4 regions of the Aureimonas sp. OT7 genome follow, and region 1 is predicted to be linked to each of the others. Evidence: riboswitches for the same ligand, from Rfam matches in the RefSeq annotation. Region 1 holds a riboswitch; each other region holds the start of a gene.
What was found. A riboswitch is a leader RNA that binds a small molecule or an ion and turns the genes downstream of it on or off. The one in region 1 is predicted to bind cobalamin.

Region 2: another riboswitch for cobalamin. It lies ahead of IGS74_RS11405 (ribonucleoside-diphosphate reductase subunit alpha); the one in region 1 lies ahead of IGS74_RS12395 (TonB-dependent receptor).
Region 3: another riboswitch for cobalamin. It lies ahead of IGS74_RS20295 (ABC transporter substrate-binding protein); the one in region 1 lies ahead of IGS74_RS12395 (TonB-dependent receptor).
Region 4: another riboswitch for cobalamin. It lies ahead of IGS74_RS19470 (CbtB-domain containing protein); the one in region 1 lies ahead of IGS74_RS12395 (TonB-dependent receptor).

The regions. Positions count from the first base shown of each region.
Region 1 covers NZ_CP062167.1:2,589,775-2,594,523, reverse strand. Annotated here, with positions in the region: gene IGS74_RS12400 (glycosyltransferase) at 1-1,039, opposite strand, end outside; cobalamin riboswitch at 1,162-1,358, shown strand; gene IGS74_RS12395 (TonB-dependent receptor) at 1,436-3,340, shown strand; gene IGS74_RS12390 (3'-5' exonuclease) at 3,392-4,300, shown strand; gene IGS74_RS12385 (argininosuccinate lyase) at 4,325-4,749, shown strand, end outside.
Region 2 covers NZ_CP062167.1:2,382,766-2,387,514, reverse strand. Annotated here, with positions in the region: gene IGS74_RS11410 (CHASE3 domain-containing protein) at 1-863, opposite strand, end outside; cobalamin riboswitch at 996-1,208, shown strand; gene IGS74_RS11405 (ribonucleoside-diphosphate reductase subunit alpha) at 1,316-4,114, shown strand; gene IGS74_RS11400 (ribonucleotide-diphosphate reductase subunit beta) at 4,149-4,749, shown strand, end outside.
Region 3 covers NZ_CP062167.1:2,840,986-2,845,734, reverse strand. Annotated here, with positions in the region: gene ndk (nucleoside-diphosphate kinase) at 68-490, shown strand; gene IGS74_RS13580 (ABC transporter ATP-binding protein) at 549-1,313, opposite strand; gene IGS74_RS20300 (iron ABC transporter permease) at 1,310-2,308, opposite strand; gene IGS74_RS20295 (ABC transporter substrate-binding protein) at 2,347-3,381, opposite strand; cobalamin riboswitch at 3,414-3,609, opposite strand; gene IGS74_RS13570 (molybdenum cofactor biosynthesis protein MoaE) at 3,650-4,105, opposite strand; gene moaD (molybdopterin converting factor subunit 1) at 4,107-4,358, opposite strand; gene pgsA (CDP-diacylglycerol--glycerol-3-phosphate 3-phosphatidyltransferase) at 4,374-4,749, opposite strand, start outside.
Region 4 covers NZ_CP062167.1:4,060,941-4,065,689, reverse strand. Annotated here, with positions in the region: gene cobW (cobalamin biosynthesis protein CobW) at 1-966, opposite strand, end outside; gene cobU (bifunctional adenosylcobinamide kinase/adenosylcobinamide-phosphate guanylyltransferase) at 972-1,484, opposite strand; gene IGS74_RS19475 (CbtA family protein) at 1,481-2,200, opposite strand; gene IGS74_RS19470 (CbtB-domain containing protein) at 2,223-2,399, opposite strand; cobalamin riboswitch at 2,429-2,658, opposite strand; gene IGS74_RS19465 (SDR family oxidoreductase) at 2,746-3,591, shown strand; gene IGS74_RS19460 (cytochrome b) at 3,625-4,164, opposite strand; gene IGS74_RS19455 (cobyric acid synthase) at 4,252-4,749, opposite strand, start outside.

The sequences.
Region 1 (4,749 bases):
GCTCGGCGGCCCGCTCGGCGCGGATGGTCTGTTCCATGCGCGGCGTGCGGCGCGGCACGATCACGGATCGTTTGTCGAAGGACAGGATCTCGCAGAACGTGTTGTAGCCACCCATGGCGATGATGCCTTCGGAGTTGGCGATGAGGTGCTCGATTCTGGAATCGAAGGTGATCGCTTCCACGTCGGGCAGGCGGGCCACGCGCTCCATGAAGGCGGCACGCTGATCGGGCGGCACGAAGGGGCCGAAGACGATGAGCGCGCCAAGGGGCAGGGACCGGTCGGCCTCGTAGGCCGAAAGGGTCCAGTCGATCAGCCCTTCGCCGTCGCCGCCACCGCCCGTCGTAACGAGCACATAGGGTTTGCAGGTGATGGATGGGTAGGCCGCCGTCGCGGAGACCTGGGGCAGGTCGCGCCGGAGATAGCCGGTATAGATGATTTCGTTTTGCAGCCGCTCGGGCAGGGAAAAGGGCGCCAGCGGCTCGTGGATCTCGGGAAGGCCGTAGACCCAGACGTTGTCGTAGAAGGCAGAAAGCGCCTCGGTCGCGCCCTTGCGCTCCCATTCGGGCACGATCACTGCGGCATCGTCCAGGACGTCGCGCAGGCCCAGCACGATGCGCGCGCCTGTCGCCTTCAGGTGCTCCAGCGTCGGCAGCAACTCGTCGCGGAAGCCGGCGGGCTCCTTGTCGACGATCAGGAGGTCGGGGTTCAGGCTGCGCGCCGTTGCCATGATGACGGAGCGGCGGATCTGCACGGTCTCGTCCAGCGACAGGCGCAGATTGGAGGTTGTGTACCCGCCATTCGGCAGCTTGACCACGCCCGGCACGCGTACGTAATCGACGCCGTCCTCGAAGTCGAAGCGGCCGATGATGGGAGAGCCGGAAATGATGACGATTGAGGCGTCATCCATCGACCCGACCAGCCGGTTGGCGATGGCGCGGCAACGCCGAAGATGGCCAAGGCCGAACGTGTCGTGGCTGTAGATCAGGATTCTCGGTCCGTCACGCCCCGTCGGACGGTCTTGCCGAAAACTATGCGCCATCCTTGCACTCCGCGCTGACCGGACCGGCCCCTCATCTCCTTGTTACAGTTGCGTTGCGGCAGCACAACCAGAAAGTCAGCCATCCCTTATCCTGTGGATGCTTGTGAGGCCGCGGTACCGTGTCTATTGTGCCGCGCGACGGTGCCCCGAAAGGGCTTCAAAGGGAACGCAGTGCGCCATCCGGCCATGCTGCGGCTGCCCCCGCAACTGTAGGCGGAGACTGCCTTGCCATTATGCCACTGGGGCCAGCGCCCCCGGGAAGGCGGCACGGCGGAAGGACCCGCGAGCCAGGAGACCTGCCGTCAGCCGTGGTTGCACGCGAACATGTCGGGCGGGGTGCCTCGACAGGGCCGGACCTCGTTCGATGCAACCGGAAACGATGTTAACGAGGTTGCCTTGTCCATCCGCCTTGCTGCCTGCCTGACAGGCTCGGCTCTTATCGCCATTTCGTCCGCCGCCAGCGCACAGATCAGTTTGCTGCCGGCGGCGATCGCGCTGGACCCCGTCATCGTCACGGCCAACCGGACGTCGACGCCGGCGCGCGCCGTCGGCAGCGCCGTCACCGTCATCGACAGGGCCGAACTGGAGCGGCGGCAGGTGCGCTTCGTGGCCGACGCGTTGCGGAGCGTGCCGGGGGTGGGCCTGAGCCGCACGGGCACGGTGGGCGGCCTGACCCAGGTTCGGCTGCGCGGCGCCGAGGGCAACCAGACGCTCGTGCTCATCGACGGCATCGAGGTGAACGATCCCGCCAGTGGCGGCGAGTACGATTTCGCCAACATGCTTGCCGACGATGTGGAGCGGATCGAGGTGCTGCGCGGTCCGCAGAGTGCGCTCTACGGGTCCGACGCCATCGGCGGCGTCGTCAACATCGTCACCCGCAAGGGCGAGGGCCGGACGTCCGCTTCGGCACGCCTGGAAGGTGGTAGCATGGGCACGGCCAGCGGCCTCCTGTCCATCGGCGGCGCTTCGGGCGGCGCCGACTTTTTCGGCAGCCTCGGCGGCTACCGCACGGACGGCGCCTCGAGCGCGTCCGAGTGGCGCGGCAACCTTGAGCGCGACGGTTATGACAACGTCACGGGCTTCGCCAAACTCGGCTTCGATGCCACGCAGGACCTGCGGTTCGACATGGTGGGCCGCGTGACGGACCATCGGGCCGACGCGGATGGGTTCGCCGACGGCCTGCCGGCCGATGCGGACGCCGCGACACGCGGCCGGCAGATGTACGGACGTGTGCAGGCCCGGCTGGATACGCTGGACGGGCGCTGGCAGCACGTCGCCGGCATCAGCCGCAGCCATTCGACGCTGCGCTACTTCACCGATAGGTCCCGCACCGACGATTATGTCGGCGACCGGACCAAGGTGGACTATCAATCCAACGTCTTCCTGGCGCAGGAGGCCGCGCGCCTGGACCATACGCTGACCTTCCTTGCCGAGCACGAGGAAGAATCCGCCGAAGTGGACGGTGCATACTCCAGCTTCGACCGCTCCACCGGCCAGAGCGGGCTGGTCGGCCAGTACCAACTCGGTATCGCGGACGCGCTGTTCCTGACCGGGGCGGTGCGCCACGACATGAACGAGCGTTTCGCCGATGCCACCACATGGCGGGGCACCGCGGCCTACGATCTGTCGCGGACCGGAACGAAACTGCGCGGCTCCTATGGTACGGGTATCAAGAACCCTTCCTTGTTCGAACTGTTCGGCTATGACGGCACCTATCGCGGAAACCCCGACCTGAAGCCGGAAAAGGCGGAAGGCTGGGACATCGGCTTGGACCAGTGGATCCTGCGCGATGCGCTGTCGATCGAAGCAACCTATTTCAACCAGCGCATTACCGACCTGATCCAGGGAGCGGGTACGACGTCCATCAACCTGGACGGTACGTCCACGATCCACGGCATCGAGCTTGGGGTGACGGCCTATCTTCTGGATGGGCTGACCGTGCGCGCGGCCTATACGTTCCTCGACGGCGATGACGCGGACGGCGTCACCCTGGCCCGCCGTCCGGAAAACGTCGCGAGCCTCGACATAGGCTACAGCTTCCTGGACGGTGCGGCTGCGCTCAACCTCGGCATCCTTTATACCGGCGGACAGCAGGATATCGCGTTCGATGCCTTCTACAACCAGTCACGCGTGGAGCTTGATCCCTATACGCTGGTGAACCTCGCCGGATCGTATCGTTTCAACGATCATGCGGAGGCCTTCGCCCGTGTCGAAAACCTGTTCGGCGAGCGCTACGAGGATGTCTACGGCTATGGCGGCATGGGGCGTGTGGCGGTTGCGGGTGTGAAGCTCAGTTTTTGACGCAGACCATCCTTGCGGGTAGTTGATACTCGACGCACGCAGGAATTTCGCATGGGCCAACTCGATCTGTTCAGCTTCGACGAAGAGGAGCGTATGGCGCGCCGGCTGGAGGCGACGGGCCGGTTCCGCATTTTGCGCAAGCTCGTGCCGCGCCCCGTGGTGGCGCGCGAAGAAAGCCTGTTTCCGCATGTCGCGCTGCTGATCGACACCGAGACGACCGGCCTTCGCCATGGCATGGACGAAGTGATCGAGGTGGGGGCCGTTGCCTTCACCTATGATGACGACGGCACGATCGGCGATGTCGTCGGCGTGTTCGGCGGGCTGCAGCAGCCCTCCGTGCCGATCCCGCCCGAGATCACGCAACTGACGGGCATCACCGATGCTATGGTGGCGGGCCAGCGCATCGACCTTGCCGCCCTGGAGCGGCTGGCAGAGACGGCGGACCTCGTCATCGCGCATAATGCCGCCTTCGACCGGCGTTTCTGCGAGGGGCTGTCCGCCTGCTTCGAATTCAAGGCCTGGGCGTGCTCGCATGCCGAGATCCCCTGGCGCGAACTCGGTTTCGAAGGCAGCAAGCTGTCCTATCTTCTGTCGCAGTGCGGCCTGTTCCACGATGGCCATCGCGCGGTGGATGATTGCCATGCGCTTCTGGAAGTGCTGACGCGTCCTTCCGGGGCGGATGGGCGCAGCGCCTTCGCCCATCTCCTGGAATCGAGCGGTCGGACCCGCCGGCGCATCTATGCCGAACATACGCCCTTCGACCTGAAGGATGTCCTGAAACGGCGCGGCTATCGCTGGTCGGATGGCAGCGACGGCCGCCCGAAATGCTGGTGGGTCGAGGTCGACGAGGCGGCCTACGATGCGGAATTGTCGTTTCTGCGCCAGGAGATCTACCGGCGCGAGGAAGCCGACCCTGTGACCGTCACACTGACGGCGCTGGACAGGTTCAAGGCCGCCTGAACCGCGGCATCATGGGAGGAAGTCATGGTCGAAGTTCGGGATCGGGGGCTGCGGCCCCTGTCTGCACTAGGCTGCTTGACGGGGCTTGCCGCGATACTGTGCGGCCCCGCCTGGGCACAGGACGGCGTGCGCGACGAGTTTTTCTGGCTGGGACAGATCAACAAGGCGACGGCCGTCATCAACACGCAGGAAGGCCTGCTCGACAAGGCGAAGACGCCGGCAATCGCAAAGGCGATCGACAGCGTCATCAAGGCCGGCAACGAGCCGGGAGCAAAGCGCCCGGCCACCGTCATCACCTTCGAGCCGCTGCTCATCGATGAAGGCGGGGTGGAGGTGACCCTGCTGCATGCCGGCCGCTCCAGCCAGGACATGCACGCCACCTACCGGGCGGCCATCCTCCGAGACGGGCTGCTGGAACTCGCCACGCAGCTCAACGCCACCTCCCGCAC
Region 2 (4,749 bases), 210 kb from region 1:
CTTGGCGGCAGGCTGGCCATGTAGTCCCGCACCGGCGAAAACGTCGCCTCCAGTTCGCTGGTGAAGCCCATGATGTTCACAAGCGGCGCGCGCAGATCATGCGTCACAATGTAGGCGAAGCGCTGAATCTCCTCGTTCGCCTTGATGAGGTCGGTGGTGCGCTCTTGGACGCGGGCTTCCAGAGCCGTGTTTGCGGCCTCGATTTCGGCGCGGGCCTCGGCGACTTCCCGCGTATAGCGCAGGATGGTCCAGGCGGCGGCGGCGGCCATCAGGATGATGGCGATGGCGCCGATCACCGTGACGTGGCGCAAGGTGGACCCGATGTTCTCCTGCCGCTCTATGCCGGCCTGCAATTGCGCTTCCGCCTGGTCGAGAATCATGCCGAGCTGGCCTCGGATCTCGTCCATGAGGGCGAGCCCGGCGCCGCCGGCCACCTCTGCGACGGCCGCGTCATACTGGCCGCTGAGCGCAAGCGAAACGGTGGAATCCAGTTCCGCCGTCTTGGCCGTCACACGCTGGCTCAGTTCCGACAAGTCCGCGCGGCCGCCCATCATCTCGTCCATCGCCACCTGCAGCCGTTCGACCCTGGGCGCGATGGACCCGATCTGCTCGCGATACGGCTCGAGGTAACGCTGGTCACGTGTCAGGAGATATCCGCGCTGGCCGGTTTCGGCATCGACGATGCGGGACAAAAGGTCAGCTGCCGCGCTCCGCACCGCGCGTGTCATGACGACTTTATCGAAATTCTGCTGGGTCAGCCGGGTCAAATACATCGAACCGCCAACGATCGCCAGAAGCAGAAGCAGCGCGGCCGCCAGGAAAGCGAATGTGCGGGCATAGAACTGCTTTTGGGAAATGGGCATCGGAACCAGGTGTTTGTTGCAACGATGCCCTGAATGCCGCAGCACGGGCTGAACCACAATCGAGAATTTTCCCGAACGCTTCGGCGCGGTGGAAAACCGACGAAGGCGGGTTGACACCCGCGACCGCGTAAAACAATCTGTTGTGGTCACGGTCTTCCATAGACACAAGATATGGAAGCTAAGAGGGAATTCGGTTCGCCGCTCAAATGGTTAGTCCGAAGCTGTCCCCGCAACTGTAGACGGGTAGCCCGCACCCAATCGCGCCACTGGAGCCTGGCTCCGGGAAGGCCGGGTGCCGGCGACGACCCGTGAGCCAGGAGACCTGCCGTGTCGATGAACCTTTCCCTGGGCGGGGTGTCCCGGCGGATCGTGTAGCTTGCCCGGCGTCTCGCGGCGCCGGTATGCAGCACGTGTCCGCCTGGCCTGTCCATCCTCTTCGACAGGAACAGCCGATGTCACTTTCCGCAGAATTCCCGACAGTCCGTCCGGCCTCGGAGGCGCAGGCCAGTCCCCTGCGCGTCGTCAAGCGCAACGGCCAGAGCGACGTCTTCGATGCCGGCAAGATCAGCATCGCCGTCACCAAGGCTTTCCTGGCCGTCGAGGGCCGGGAGGCCGCCGGTTCGTCGCGCGTGCACGACATCGTCGACGATCTGACGGATCAGGTTGCCTCGGCCGTGCAGCGCCGCGCCGGCCGTGACCATGTCATCCATATCGAGGACGTGCAGGACCAGGTCGAGCTGGCGCTGATGCGCGGCGGCCATCACAAGGTGGCCCGCGCCTATGTCCTGTACCGGGAGGAGCGCGCCAGGGCGCGGTTGGAAACGCAGGCCGCGCCTGCCGCACCGGCGATCGTGGTGCGCGAGCCGGATGGCGGCGCCACGCCGCTCGACATGGACCGCCTGGCGGCCGTCGTGGCCGAGGCGGTCGATGGGTTGCCCGGTGCGGATGCGGCGCTGATCGTCCGCGAAACCAAACGCAACCTTTACGATGGCATCTCGCGCGAGGAGCTGTCCGACGCCCCGATCCTGGCGGCGCGGGCGCTTGTCGAGACCGATCCGGACTATGCCTTCGCCAGCGCACGCCTGTTGATGGACAAGCTCCGGGCCGAGGCGCTCAGCTTCGTCAGGGGCGTGCCGACCAACGCCACTGCCGCCGACATGCAGGACGCCTATACGGATTACTTTTCGCGCTACCTCGCCCGCGGTGTCGCGGAACAGCTCATCGACCCCGAGCTCGCGCGCTTCGATATCGCCGTTCTCGGTGCGTCCCTGAAGCCGGAACGCGACCGGCAGTTCCAGTTTCTTGGGCTGCAGACCCTGTACGACCGGTATCTCCTGCACAGCAACGGTACCCGCTTCGAGCTGCCGCAGGCCTTCTTCATGCGGGTGGCCATGGGCCTTTCAGTCCGCGAAACGGACCGGGAAGCGCGCGCCATCGAGTTCTACGAGCTTCTGTCCAGCTTCCGCTTCATGGCGTCGACGCCGACGCTGTTCAATTCGGGCACGCCGCGCCCGCAATTGTCGTCCTGTTTCCTCACCACCATCGGTGACGATCTCAGCCAGATCTTCAAGTCGGTGCGGGATAACGCCCTTCTGGCCAAGTATTCCGGCGGCCTCGGCAACGACTGGACGCCGGTGCGGGGTCTTGGTGCGCATATCCGCGGCACCAACGGCAAAAGCCAGGGCGTGGTGCCTTTCCTGAAGGTGGCCAACGATACCGCTATCGCCGTCAACCAGGGCGGCAAGCGCAAGGGCGCGGTCTGCGCCTATCTGGAAACATGGCATGTCGACATCGAGGAATTCCTCGACCTGCGGAAGAACACCGGCGACGACCGCCGCCGGACACACGATATGAATACCGCCAACTGGGTGCCCGACCTGTTCATGGAGCGAGTCGAGGCTGACGCTGAATGGACCTTGTTTTCCCCGGACGAGGTGCCGCACCTGCACGATCTGTACGGCGCGGACTTCAAGGCGGCCTACGAGGCCGCTGAACGGGATGCCGCAGGCGGCCGCGTGCGTGTGCATCGCAAGGTCCGTGCCGTCGATCTGTGGCGGCGGATGCTGACCATGCTGTTCGAGACGGGGCATCCCTGGATCACCTTCAAGGACGCGTGCAACATCCGCTCGCCGCAACGCCATGCCGGTACCATCCATTCGTCCAACCTGTGCACGGAGATTACCCTCAACACATCCGCCGACGAAGTGGCGGTCTGCAACCTCGGCTCGGTCAACCTCGTCGCGCACCTGTCCGACGACGGGCTCGATGCGGACCGTGTCGCCGACACGGTGCGCACGGCGATGCGGATGCTGGACAATGTGATCGACATCAACTTCTACACCATTCCGGAAGCACGCCGCTCGAACCTGCGGCACCGCCCTGTCGGCCTCGGCCTCATGGGTTTCCAGGATGCGTTGCAGGCGTTGCGCATTCCCTATGCCAGCAAGGCGGCGGTGCGGTTTGCCGACGAGAGCATGGAACTGATCTCCTGGCACGCCATCGCCGCCTCCAGCGACCTGGCCGCCGAGCGGGGGCGCTACGAAAGCTACGAGGGCTCGCTCTGGTCGCAGGGCATCCTGCCCATCGACTCGCTCGGCCTTCTCGGCGAGGCGCGCGGCGCGGCCTTCGACGGTTCCGCACGGCTGGACTGGGATGCCCTGCGCCAGAGGGTTCGCGCCCAGGGCATGCGCAACTCCAATTGCATGGCCATCGCGCCCACGGCCACGATTTCCAATATCTGTGGCGTCTCGCAGTCGATCGAGCCGACCTACCAGAACCTGTTCGTCAAGGCGAACATGTCGGGCGATTTCACGGTGGTGAACCCCTATCTCGTCCGCGACCTGAAGGCCCGTGGCCTGTGGGACGACGTCATGATCTCGGACCTGAAATATTACGACGGCTCGCTCGGGCCCATCGACCGCGTGCCAGACGACCTCCGGCACCTGTATGCCACGGCCTTCGAGATCGAAAGCCGTTGGCTCGTGGCGGCCGCGGCCTGCCGCCAGAAATGGCTGGACCAGGCGCAGTCGCTGAACCTCTATCTGGCGAACCCGTCGGGCAAGGCGCTGGATGCCCTCTACCGCTCGGCCTGGAGGTCCGGCCTCAAGACGACCTACTACCTGCGCACACGCTCCGCCAGCCATGTCGAGAAATCGACGCTGACACGCAGCGACGGAAAGCTGAATGCGGTGGCGGTGTCCGCGCCGATGGCCTGCGCCATCGACGATCCGGATTGCGAAGCCTGCCAGTAACCATTATTCGCCAAAGACTTGGGATAACAAACTAATGCTCGACCTTATCGAACGAACGGACTCCGCTACGGCCGAGTCCGCCACCGGCCTTGGCCAGATCGACCGCACGGGTGGCCGTGTCGCCGTCGACGAAAAGCGGATGATCAATGCCCGTGCCGACGTCAACCAGTTGCTGCCGATGAAATACCGGTGGGCCTGGGAGAAGTATCTGGCGGCCTGCAACAACCATTGGATGCCGACGGAAGTGTCCATGCAGGCGGACATCGCGCTATGGAAGTCGGCCGACGGGCTGACCGACGACGAGCGGCGGATGATCAAGCGCAATCTCGGATTTTTCGCCGCATCCGAGTCGCTGGTCGCCAACAACATCGTCCTCGCCATCTATCGCCACCTGACCAATCCGGAATGCCGGCAGTACCTGCTGCGGCAGTCCTTCGAGGAAGCGATCCACACCCATACCTTCCAGTACATCGTCGAAAGCCTCGGCCTCGACGAGGGCGAGTTGTTCAACATGTACCGCGAGGTGCCCTCCATCACCGACAAGGCGGCGTGGGCGCTGGCCTATACGCAGAGCCTCGAGGACCCGGCCTTCCGCACCGGCACCGAGGACAACGACCGCGCCCTGCTGCGCGATC
Region 3 (4,749 bases), 250 kb from region 1:
CCGATGGCCGGCCCGCACTGTATGGAGCGGCATCTTTTCCCTCATATTCCATCGGAAGGAAAGCCATATGGCTATCGAACGCACGTTCTCCATGATCAAGCCGGACGCGACGCGGCGCAATCTGACGGGCGCCATCACGCAGAAGCTGGAAGAAGCCGGCCTGCGCGTCGTCGCCTCCAAGCGCGTCTGGATGAGCAAGCGCGAGGCCGAAGGCTTCTACGCAGTCCACAAGGCGCGGCCCTTCTTCGGCGAACTGGTCGAGACGATGACCTCCGGCCCCACGATCGTGCAGGTTCTGGAGGGCGAGAACGCCATCCTGAAAAACCGTGAAGTCATGGGCGCAACCAATCCGGCCGACGCCGCAGAGGGCACGATCCGCAAGTCTTTCGCCGTCTCCATCGGTGAAAACTCGGTTCATGGCTCCGACGCGCCCGAGACGGCCAGCCAGGAGATCGCCTACTGGTTCGCCGAGACCGAAATCGTCGGCTGAAGGCTTCGTCCTTCCGGCATGATGTACGCCCGTCCGGCCTTGCCGGGCGGGCGTTCTGCTATCTGCGATCCAGCGGAATGAAGCGGTAGACGCGGTGCCCGTCGCTCGGGTCGGTCAGGGTACGGCTGCCGACCCGGAAGATCGATGCAAGGCGCGCTTCGGTCAAAACGTCGGCCGGCCTGCCCAATGCGGCGAGCCGCCCTTTTTCCATGATCGCCAGCCGGTCGCATCCCAGTGCCTGGTTAAGATCGTGCAAGGCCACGACCACCGTGACCGGCAGCGCGCAGACGAGCCGCAGCACTTCCATCTGATGGTGAATGTCGAGATGGTTGGTCGGCTCGTCCAGGAGCAGCAGGCGCGGGCGCTGCGCCAGGGCGCGCGCAATGTGCACGCGTTGGCGCTCGCCGCCCGACAGCGTGCTCCAGAAACGGGTGTCGAACCCGTCGAGGCCCGCGGCGCTTATGGATTGCGCGATAATCTCAAGGTCGGCCGCGCTCGGCGCCGCAAAGGGCGCAAGCCAGGGTGTGCGGCCCAGTTCCACGCAATCGCGGACCGTCAGCGCTTCCTCCGTATCGGAGGATTGGGCCACGAAGGCAAGGTTTCGCGCCAGATCCCGCCGCGTGAAGCCTGACGCCGGCCTGCCGTCCAGAACAACGCCATTCGAAGGCAGCAGGCCAGCCAAAAGGCGCAGAAGCGTCGACTTGCCGGACCCATTCGGCCCGACGACGCCAAGCGTCTCGCCGGGCGCGATGTCGAGGCTGACGCCGGAGACGATCGGCTTGCCACCGACGGCCCAGTGGAGATCCCTGGCTTCTACCCTCATGGGCGCATGCGCCTGCGCACGAGGATCAGCGCAAAGCCCGGTGCCCCGACAAGGGCGGTCACGACGCCGATCGGAACGACCTGGCCGGGGATCAGCATGCGCGACACGATATCGGCGGCGATCAGGAAAACCGCTCCCAGCAGCGCCGAAGCGGGGATGAGCCGGCGGTGCCGCACACCGGCGATGAAGCGTGCGGCATGAGGGACGACCAGTCCGACGAAGCCGATCGAGCCGACCAGGCTGACCATGATGGCGGTTGTCAGCGTGACGACGCCGATGAGGGCGATTCGAATGCGCCGGACATCGATACCGAGCGAGGATGCCGCTTCCGAGCCGAAGGAAAAGGCATCGAGACCGCGCGCGCACCACAGGCAGACCACCAGCGCCAGCGCCGCAGCCGGTGCTGCAAGCGAAACGTCGGGCCAGCGCACGCCGGACAGGTTGCCCAGCAGCCAGAACATGATACCGCGCGCCTGTTCCGCATTGGCCGAGCGGGCGATGAAGAAAGAGGTGAGAGCGTTGAACAATTGCGAGCCGGCAATGCCCGCAAGAACCATCTGCGCCGGCCCGCCGCCCGCCGCACGGGCAAGGGCGGCGACCATAAGGAACGCCAGCGCCGCCCCCGCGAAAGCCCCGGCCGAAAGGCCGATGGCGCCAGCCCCGACTCCCATGATCGTCACCGCGACGGCGCCGGTGGAAGCGCCCGCCGAAACACCCAGAAGATAGGGGTCTGCCAAGGCGTTGCGCACCAAAGATTGCAGGACCACGCCGGCCAGCGCCAACCCGGCACCGCATGCCGCGGCAACCAGCGTGCGTGGCATGCGGTAGTTCCAGACTATACCGGAATCGATGGCGTCCACCGCATGGGCGGCGCCGAAAAGCTTGTTGGCGAGGACGGAGCCGACAAGCGACGGCGGCAAGGGCGTTTCACCGATGATTATACCGGCAAGGATCGCCGCCGTCAGGATCGCGACGCCCGCGCCCGCCCAGGCAATGGGCGTCGCGGGCCGCGCCCTTGCGATACCGGCTGCCGTCACCGTGCGTCGAGCTTGGACAAGGCGTCGGCAAGGGTTTCCAGTGCCGCGATGTTGCGGATGGAAGGGTCCATCGCATGCGCGTCCAGCACGACGATACGATCGTTGCGGACCGCGTCCATCTGGCTGGCAACCGGGTCGGTGCGCAGGAACTCCAGCTTCTTCTCGTAGTCGTCGGCCTCGAAGCGGCGCCGGTCCATGCTGGCCACCACGATGATGGATGGGTCGGCGCGGGCGATGGTTTCCCAGCTTACGAGGGGCCACTCCTCGTCGCTTTCGATGATATTGCGCAGCCCAAGCGCATCCATCATCGTTGCGGGAGGCCCCTTGCTTCCGGCAACGAACGGATCCCCCGAAAGCTCGGGAGAGGAGAACCAGAACATGGCGCTGACATCGTCCATCCCCAGCGCCTGTGCCGTCTCGATGGCCGTGCTTTCCCGGTTGCGCAGGTCGGCCACCAGGGCCCGGCCGCGCTCGGGTACGGCAAGAATGTCGGCGAGCTCCGTAATGCCCTGGTAGAGAGTGTCCATGGAATACATGGCGGTCCGCGTTCCATCGGAGCCCGCGGTGTTGTCCTTGCCGACGCAGTCGGACGGCAGGATATAGGTGGGAATGCCAAGATCGGAGAATTGCTCGCGAGTCGCTACGATGCCCTGAGGGCCGACATGCCATTCATATTGCGCGGCAACCAGCCCCGGACGTTTGGCGACGACGCTTTCGAAGCTCGGATCGTTGTCGGCAAGGCGCTCGATTCCGGCGTTTGCCTCCTCGAATTGCGGAAGGACGTCGGTGAACCAGACTGCCGTGCCGGCAACCTTCTCCTGCAAGTCGAGCGAATAAAGAATCTCGGTGACGGCCTGGCCGACGGCGACGACGCTGTCCGGCACGGCCTCGAACCGGATATCGACACCGCAGTTTTGCAGCGTCAGCGGATAGGTCGTTTGCGCCGTAGCCTGGGCAGAGAAGCCCAGGCACGCCGCCAATGCGAGCGAGGAGATGAAAGTCCGGGCGCGGGCCCGATTGAAATTCGCCATGTCGACACCTTCCTGGGCAACCCCGCCCAGTTCGCGTTGCTGTTCGTGCCGGCAGGTCTCCTGACTGGCGGGTCGAAGCTTGCGCGGCCTTCCCGGGGGATCCCCAGTGACGAAATCGCGCGGCGCTCACCGCCTACAGTTGCGGGGGCAGTTCCGTTTGGCCGGCCTTGAGGCCAGCTACGGATTCCCTTTCAATTCCTTGCGGAAACCGGCACCGATGTCGCTACCAGACGGCGCGGGCCTTCACAACCGCAATGCTGGCTGCGGCTCAAAGCCTGTGCCATCGGTCCGTTGCGGCGGCGTCGGTATCGCGGGCCTCTACCCATGCGCCTACGCTGCCATCCACGAGATGCTCGCGTTTCCAGAACGGCGCCTCGGTCTTCATGAAATCCATGATGCAGGACGCGGCCTCGAAGGCGGCTTGCCGATGCTGCGAAGCGCAGGCAACGAAGACGATCTCCTCGCCGGGCAGAATCATGCCGAAGCGATGGATGATGGCCCAGCCGGCCAGCGGCCAGCGTGCGGCGACGGATTCGGCGATCTTGCCGATCTGCCCTTCTGCCATGCCCGGGTAGTGCTCTATCTCGAGCGCGGCGAGGCGCCCGGCTTCGTCGCGGCAGTATCCGGTAAAGCTGACCAGCGCGCCGAACGAGCCGTCGGAGGGCAGCGTGGACGCCGCTTGCGCGAAATCGATGCGCTCGGCCTGGACGCGGACGAGTGCCATGTCATCCCCCCGTCATCGGCGGGAAGAACGCGACTTCCCGAACGCGGGCCAGCGGCGCATCGTGCCGTGCATGCTCATGATCTAGCGCGACACGCACGAGCTGGGGCGTCTTCAGGGCCTGCGCATAATTTTCGCCGCGGCCTTCCAGCCAGCGTATCAGGTCGGCCACGGTGCCGATGTCGGCCGGCAGGGAAACATCCTCGCCGGCAAGGCCGATGCGCTCCCGGATGGATGCGAAATAGGCGAGTTTCATGGCGCGACCTCCCGGTCAGACGTCGATATGGCGCAGGCCCGCTCGGAAATAATCATAGCCGGTATAAAGGGTGATCAGCGCCGCGATCCAGAGGAAGAATATGCCGAGTTCCGTGACATAGGGGAAAATCTGGTCTCCGGCCGGGCCCGCCAGCAGGAAGGCGATGGCCACCATCTGCGCCGCCGTCTTCCACTTGGCCAGCCGCGTCACCGGAACGCTCACCTTCAGCTCGGCCAGGTATTCGCGCAGGCCGGATACGAGGATTTCCCGGCACAGGATCACGATGGCGGCCCAGATGCTCCAGCCGGCAATGGTGCCGTCGGCCGCCAGAACCAGAAGCGCGGCCGCCACGAGAAGCTTGTCGGCGATGGGGTCCAGCATGCGGCCGATG
Region 4 (4,749 bases), 1.5 Mb from region 1:
CCCTTCGTCCTGGCCGGCGGGACGGTCGAAATAGCTGTCGATACGGTTGCCCACCGCCTGCACCTGCAGGCGCATCGGCTTGCCCTCTATACTGGCGAACCCTTTCAGGCGGAGAATGTCGTACCGTGCGATGACGGTCCTGAGAGCGTCTTCCAGCGCCTCGCGCGAGGGGACCGCCCCCAAATCCACCCGGAAGCTGTCGAAATCCTCGTGGTCGTGCTCGTGTCCGTCGGCATGATGTATCTCATGATGCGACCGACGCCCGGCGATCAGCGATTCGGTGCCGGACTGAAGGCCGATCAGCACGTCGGCCGGCAGCCTGCCGCCCTCCGCCGTCAGGATGGGCAGCTTGCGGCCGGCTTCGCGCTCCACCTGCATCCGCACCCCGTCCAACGCCGCGGCATCCACCAGGTCGGCCTTGTTGAGTACGATAAGGTCGGCGGCCCGGATCTGGTCCTCGAACAGTTCTTCCAGCGGGTTGTCGTGATCGAGGCTGTCGTCGGCCGCGCGCTGCGCAGCCACACGCGCCTCGTCGTCGGCGAAGCGGCCGGCGGCGACGGCCGCCGTGTCGATAACGGTGACGACGCCATCGACGGTCACCTGTTCGCGGATGCCGGGCCAGTTGAAGGCGGCGACCAGCGGCTGCGGCAGCGCCAGCCCCGATGTCTCGATGACGATGTGATCGGGCTTCTCGTCGCGCTCCAGAAGCTTCGTCATCGTGGGGATGAAGTCGTCGGCGACGGTGCAGCAGATGCAGCCATTCGTCAGCTCCACGATATCCTCTTCCCGGCAGGCGGTGCCGGCACAGGCGCGGAGCACGTCTCCGTCGACGCCCAGATCGCCGAACTCGTTGATGATGAGGGCAATGCGCCGGCCGCCGGCATCGGCGAGAAGATTGCGGATCAGCGTCGTCTTTCCGGCGCCGAGAAAGCCGGTGATGACCGTTGCGGGGATCTTGTGGGCCATGTCTTCTATCCTTTCAGTTTCAGCGGCAGCCCCGCGGCAACGAACCAGGCTTCGTCGGCCAGTGCTGCGATGGTCTGGTTCATGCGGCCGGAATGGTCGCGGAAGGCGCGGGCCAGCGCGTTTTCCGGCACGATCGAAAGGCCGACCTCGTTGGACACGAGAATGATCGTCCCATCCGCCGCTGCCAGCATCCGGCACAGGTCTTCGGTGGCGGCGGCGATGTCGCGATCCGCCAGAAGGATGTTGCTGAGCCACAGCGTCAGGCAGTCCACCAGCAGGACGCGGTCGTGGCGTGCCTCGGCGCCGATGGCCTGCGCCAGATCGCACGGTGCTTCCACGGTGCGCCAGCCGGCGCCGCGAGAGCGCCGATGCGCCTCGATGCGGGCCGCCATCTCGGCGTCGAAGGCCTGCCCCGTGGCGATGTAGACCCGCTCGAGCTCACTGGCGTCGGCAAGCCGCTCGGCGAAGGCGCTCTTGCCGGAGCGCGCTCCGCCGAGCACGAAAACGGATCGCCTCACGCCGGGTGCGGACTGGCGGTGCGCCGGATCGCGTCGAGCACCAATCCGGAGAACAGGCCGATCAGCACCCAGAACAGTGCGGACGTTGCCAGCGACGCCACGGCGAACTCCGCCGCCAGGCTGGGCGGAATGGGGCTCGCGAGCTCCGCTGGGTGCGGCGCCGGCACGAACAGGGGCGCCGCGATCAGCACGAGGCCGAGCAGGCGTTGCCATGTGCGCCGCGACAGGACGATGCCGGCCAGGCCCCCGCCGGTGCACAGCACGGCCATCAACCACCAGGCTTGCCGCGCCCCGAGGTCGGCGGCGGGCATTGCCGGCAGCTCGGGCGGCAGGCCCAGCGCGGGGGCGAGCGTCAGCACGCCGAAACCGGCAAGGCCCCAGACCGCGCCATTGCGGGCCGTGAGCGGTTTGTCGAAGGCCAGGCTGGCTGCTGCCAGCAGCAGTGCGAAGCCGGCGCCCAGCACGATATTGGCCATCGCCGTGCCACCGAGGCGGCTGGCGACCAGCGTGGCGCTTTCCTCGCCCTCGCCGCCATGGGCCATGGCGGGCGTAACGAGGGAAAGGCCGGCAGCATGGTCGTGGGCAGGTGCGCCGCCGTCCTCGAAGACTTCGGCGGCAAGGATGAGCGGAGTTGTCTTCAGCGACTGGACCGGCGTGATCGCCAGGCCAGCCAGCATTCCGGCCAGGAGGGCCGCGATAAGGGTTCGTGCCAGCATGGTGCGTTCCTTGTATCCCGGTTCAGTGGCAGGGAAGGCCCATGGCGTGGCGCGCGTCGTGTGCGGTGTCATGCAGCGCGTCGGCGGCGGCGAAGCCCGCGCCATAGACGAAGAAGGCACCGAGAACGAGGGCAAAGAGCGCGGTTGCGATGCGCCCTGACGAAGAAGCATGCGTCTGCGACGCGGAATGCGCGGTCATAAGGTTCAACCTCCGTGACGGCGGCAGGATTGCCGCTCTTCAGCGATGGCAGGTCTCCTGGCTCGCGGGTCAGCGGTTGCTTCCTGCCTTCCCGGGCGGTGGCCCAGTGGCGTTTCCGGCATGCCGGTGGAACAACCTCTCCGCTCTACAGTCGCGGGGTCGGCTACGATACGGGCCCCCGGATTGGGTCGGCCCTTCGCATTCCCTCTTAGCCCGAAGCCGCAGGGTGCGGTACGGGACCATCGGGCGTCACGATAATCAGTCGGCTCGCCGGCCGCAACTTGCCAATGCGGGCCTCCTGTCCGAAAAAGGCGGGACCGAAACGATTGATCCACCGGAGTTGTTCATGCCGCACCCCGCAATTGTCCCCAACCACAACGCGGTCGTGATGGGCGGGGCGGCCGGCATCGGCCTTGCCGCCGCCCGCCGGTTCCTGGCCGAGGGCATGAACGTGGCCATCGTGGACCGGGACATGGAGCCGCTGGCCGAGGCGCTGGACCTGCTCGAGAAGGAGGCCGGCGCCGATCTCAATGTGGCGGCGGCCGCCTGCGACGTGACGGACAGGGCCGGGCTGGCGAAGACTGCCGCGCATCTGGAGCGGACGCTGGGCCCGATCCATGTGCTGATGAACAACGCCGGCATCCAACCCGGCTCCTCGATCTTCGGCGAGGAACGGAACTGGGATGCCGTCCTGTCGGTCAATCTGGGCGGGGTCATCAATGGTACGCGGGCATTCGGACCCGCCATGCTGGAGCATGGCGAACCGGGCCTGATCATCAATACGGGGTCCAAGCAGGGCATCACCACGCCGCCCGGCGACCCTGCCTACAATGTCTCGAAGGCCGGGGTTAAGACGTTCACCGAGGCGCTGGCGCATGAGCTGCGGGAGCGTGAGGGAGGCGTTGTGACGGCGGCCCTGCTGATCCCCGGTTTCGTCTTCACCGGGTTGACGGCCCGCGGGCGTCGGGACAAGCCGGATGCCGCCTGGACGGCGGAGGAGACGGTGGATTTCATGATGGCGCGTCTGTCGGACGGCGATTTCTACATCCTCTGCCCCGACAACGAGGTCACGCGCGACATCGACGAAAAGCGGATCCAATGGGCGGCCGAGGACGTGATCCGCAACCGGCCGCCGCTATCACGCTGGCACAAGGACTGGGCGGACCGGTTCCGCGCCTTCATGGGGGCGTGAACCGGTCGGTGCCGTAGGGCCTTCGTCAGCCCGTCAGACCATGCGCGCGGCGATCCGATCCTTCCAGACCGCCTCGTGCATGGCCACCATGGCGATGTGCCCAAGGATCAGCGCCAGCAATACCCAGCCGAGCAGGCCATGAACGGCGCTCGCCGGCGCGATCAGCGCCGGAATACGCTCGCCCGTGGCGGCGAATATCTCGAACCCGTAGGGCGAAAACCCCCTGCCGCTGCCGTAGGCACGAAGTATGGCCAGGAACGGGATCACGATCATCAGGAGATACATCGCCAGATGGCCGAGCGTGGCCAGCCGGCCGAAGCGGATCGCCGTATGTCCCGGCCGCCGCGACAGGTTGGCCAGCCCCCACAGGCCGCGCAGGATCGCCAGCAGGAACAGGGTGAAGCCGACGGCATAGTGGGTCGACCAGAAGAACCCTTCGATCGGCGTGTCCTCGGCGAAGACGCGCAGCAGGGCGCTGGTGAACTGCCAGGCCAGCAGCAGCACCATCACCCAGTGAAACAAGCGGGAGACGATGCCGAATCGGTCCGGCGTATCCATCATGGTCGAGTGCATCGGCTTGGAGCCCCTTGCTGGAAACGTTCCATGAAATCTGGCCCAGGACGCGGCCGGGGGGAAGATGCCATTGCGTGACGAAACATTTCACCGCGCGAGCCGCAGCAGCGACGGCACGTCCAGCGCCGCCTCCAATGCGTCGGCGACGGCGTCGAGCGACGCCTCGACTTCGGCCATGTAGGCCAGCGGCGGGCCGGCATGGCCGAGATCCGACAGAAAGCGGCTGCGCCAGGCATCGTTGCCGAAGACGCCGTGCAGATAGGTGCCGAGGACGCGCCCGTCGGCGCTGACGGCACCCTCCGGCCCGGATTCATCGGTGGCGAAGGGGCGTCCGCGGCCGGGCCCCTCGGTGCGGCCGAGATGGATCTCGTAGCCGGACAATTCCTCGCCGGTCGTCGCGCGCAGTCGGGCCGGGCGCACCGTCTTTCGCGGCTCCATTACCGTATCCACGGCAAGCAGGCCAAGGCCATCGACGGCGCCTGCCGGCCCTTCCACCCCGAAGGGATCGTCGATCCGGCGACCGAGCATCTGGAAGCCGCCGCAAATGCCGACGACCATGCCGCCGGCTGCATGGTGGCGCGCGAT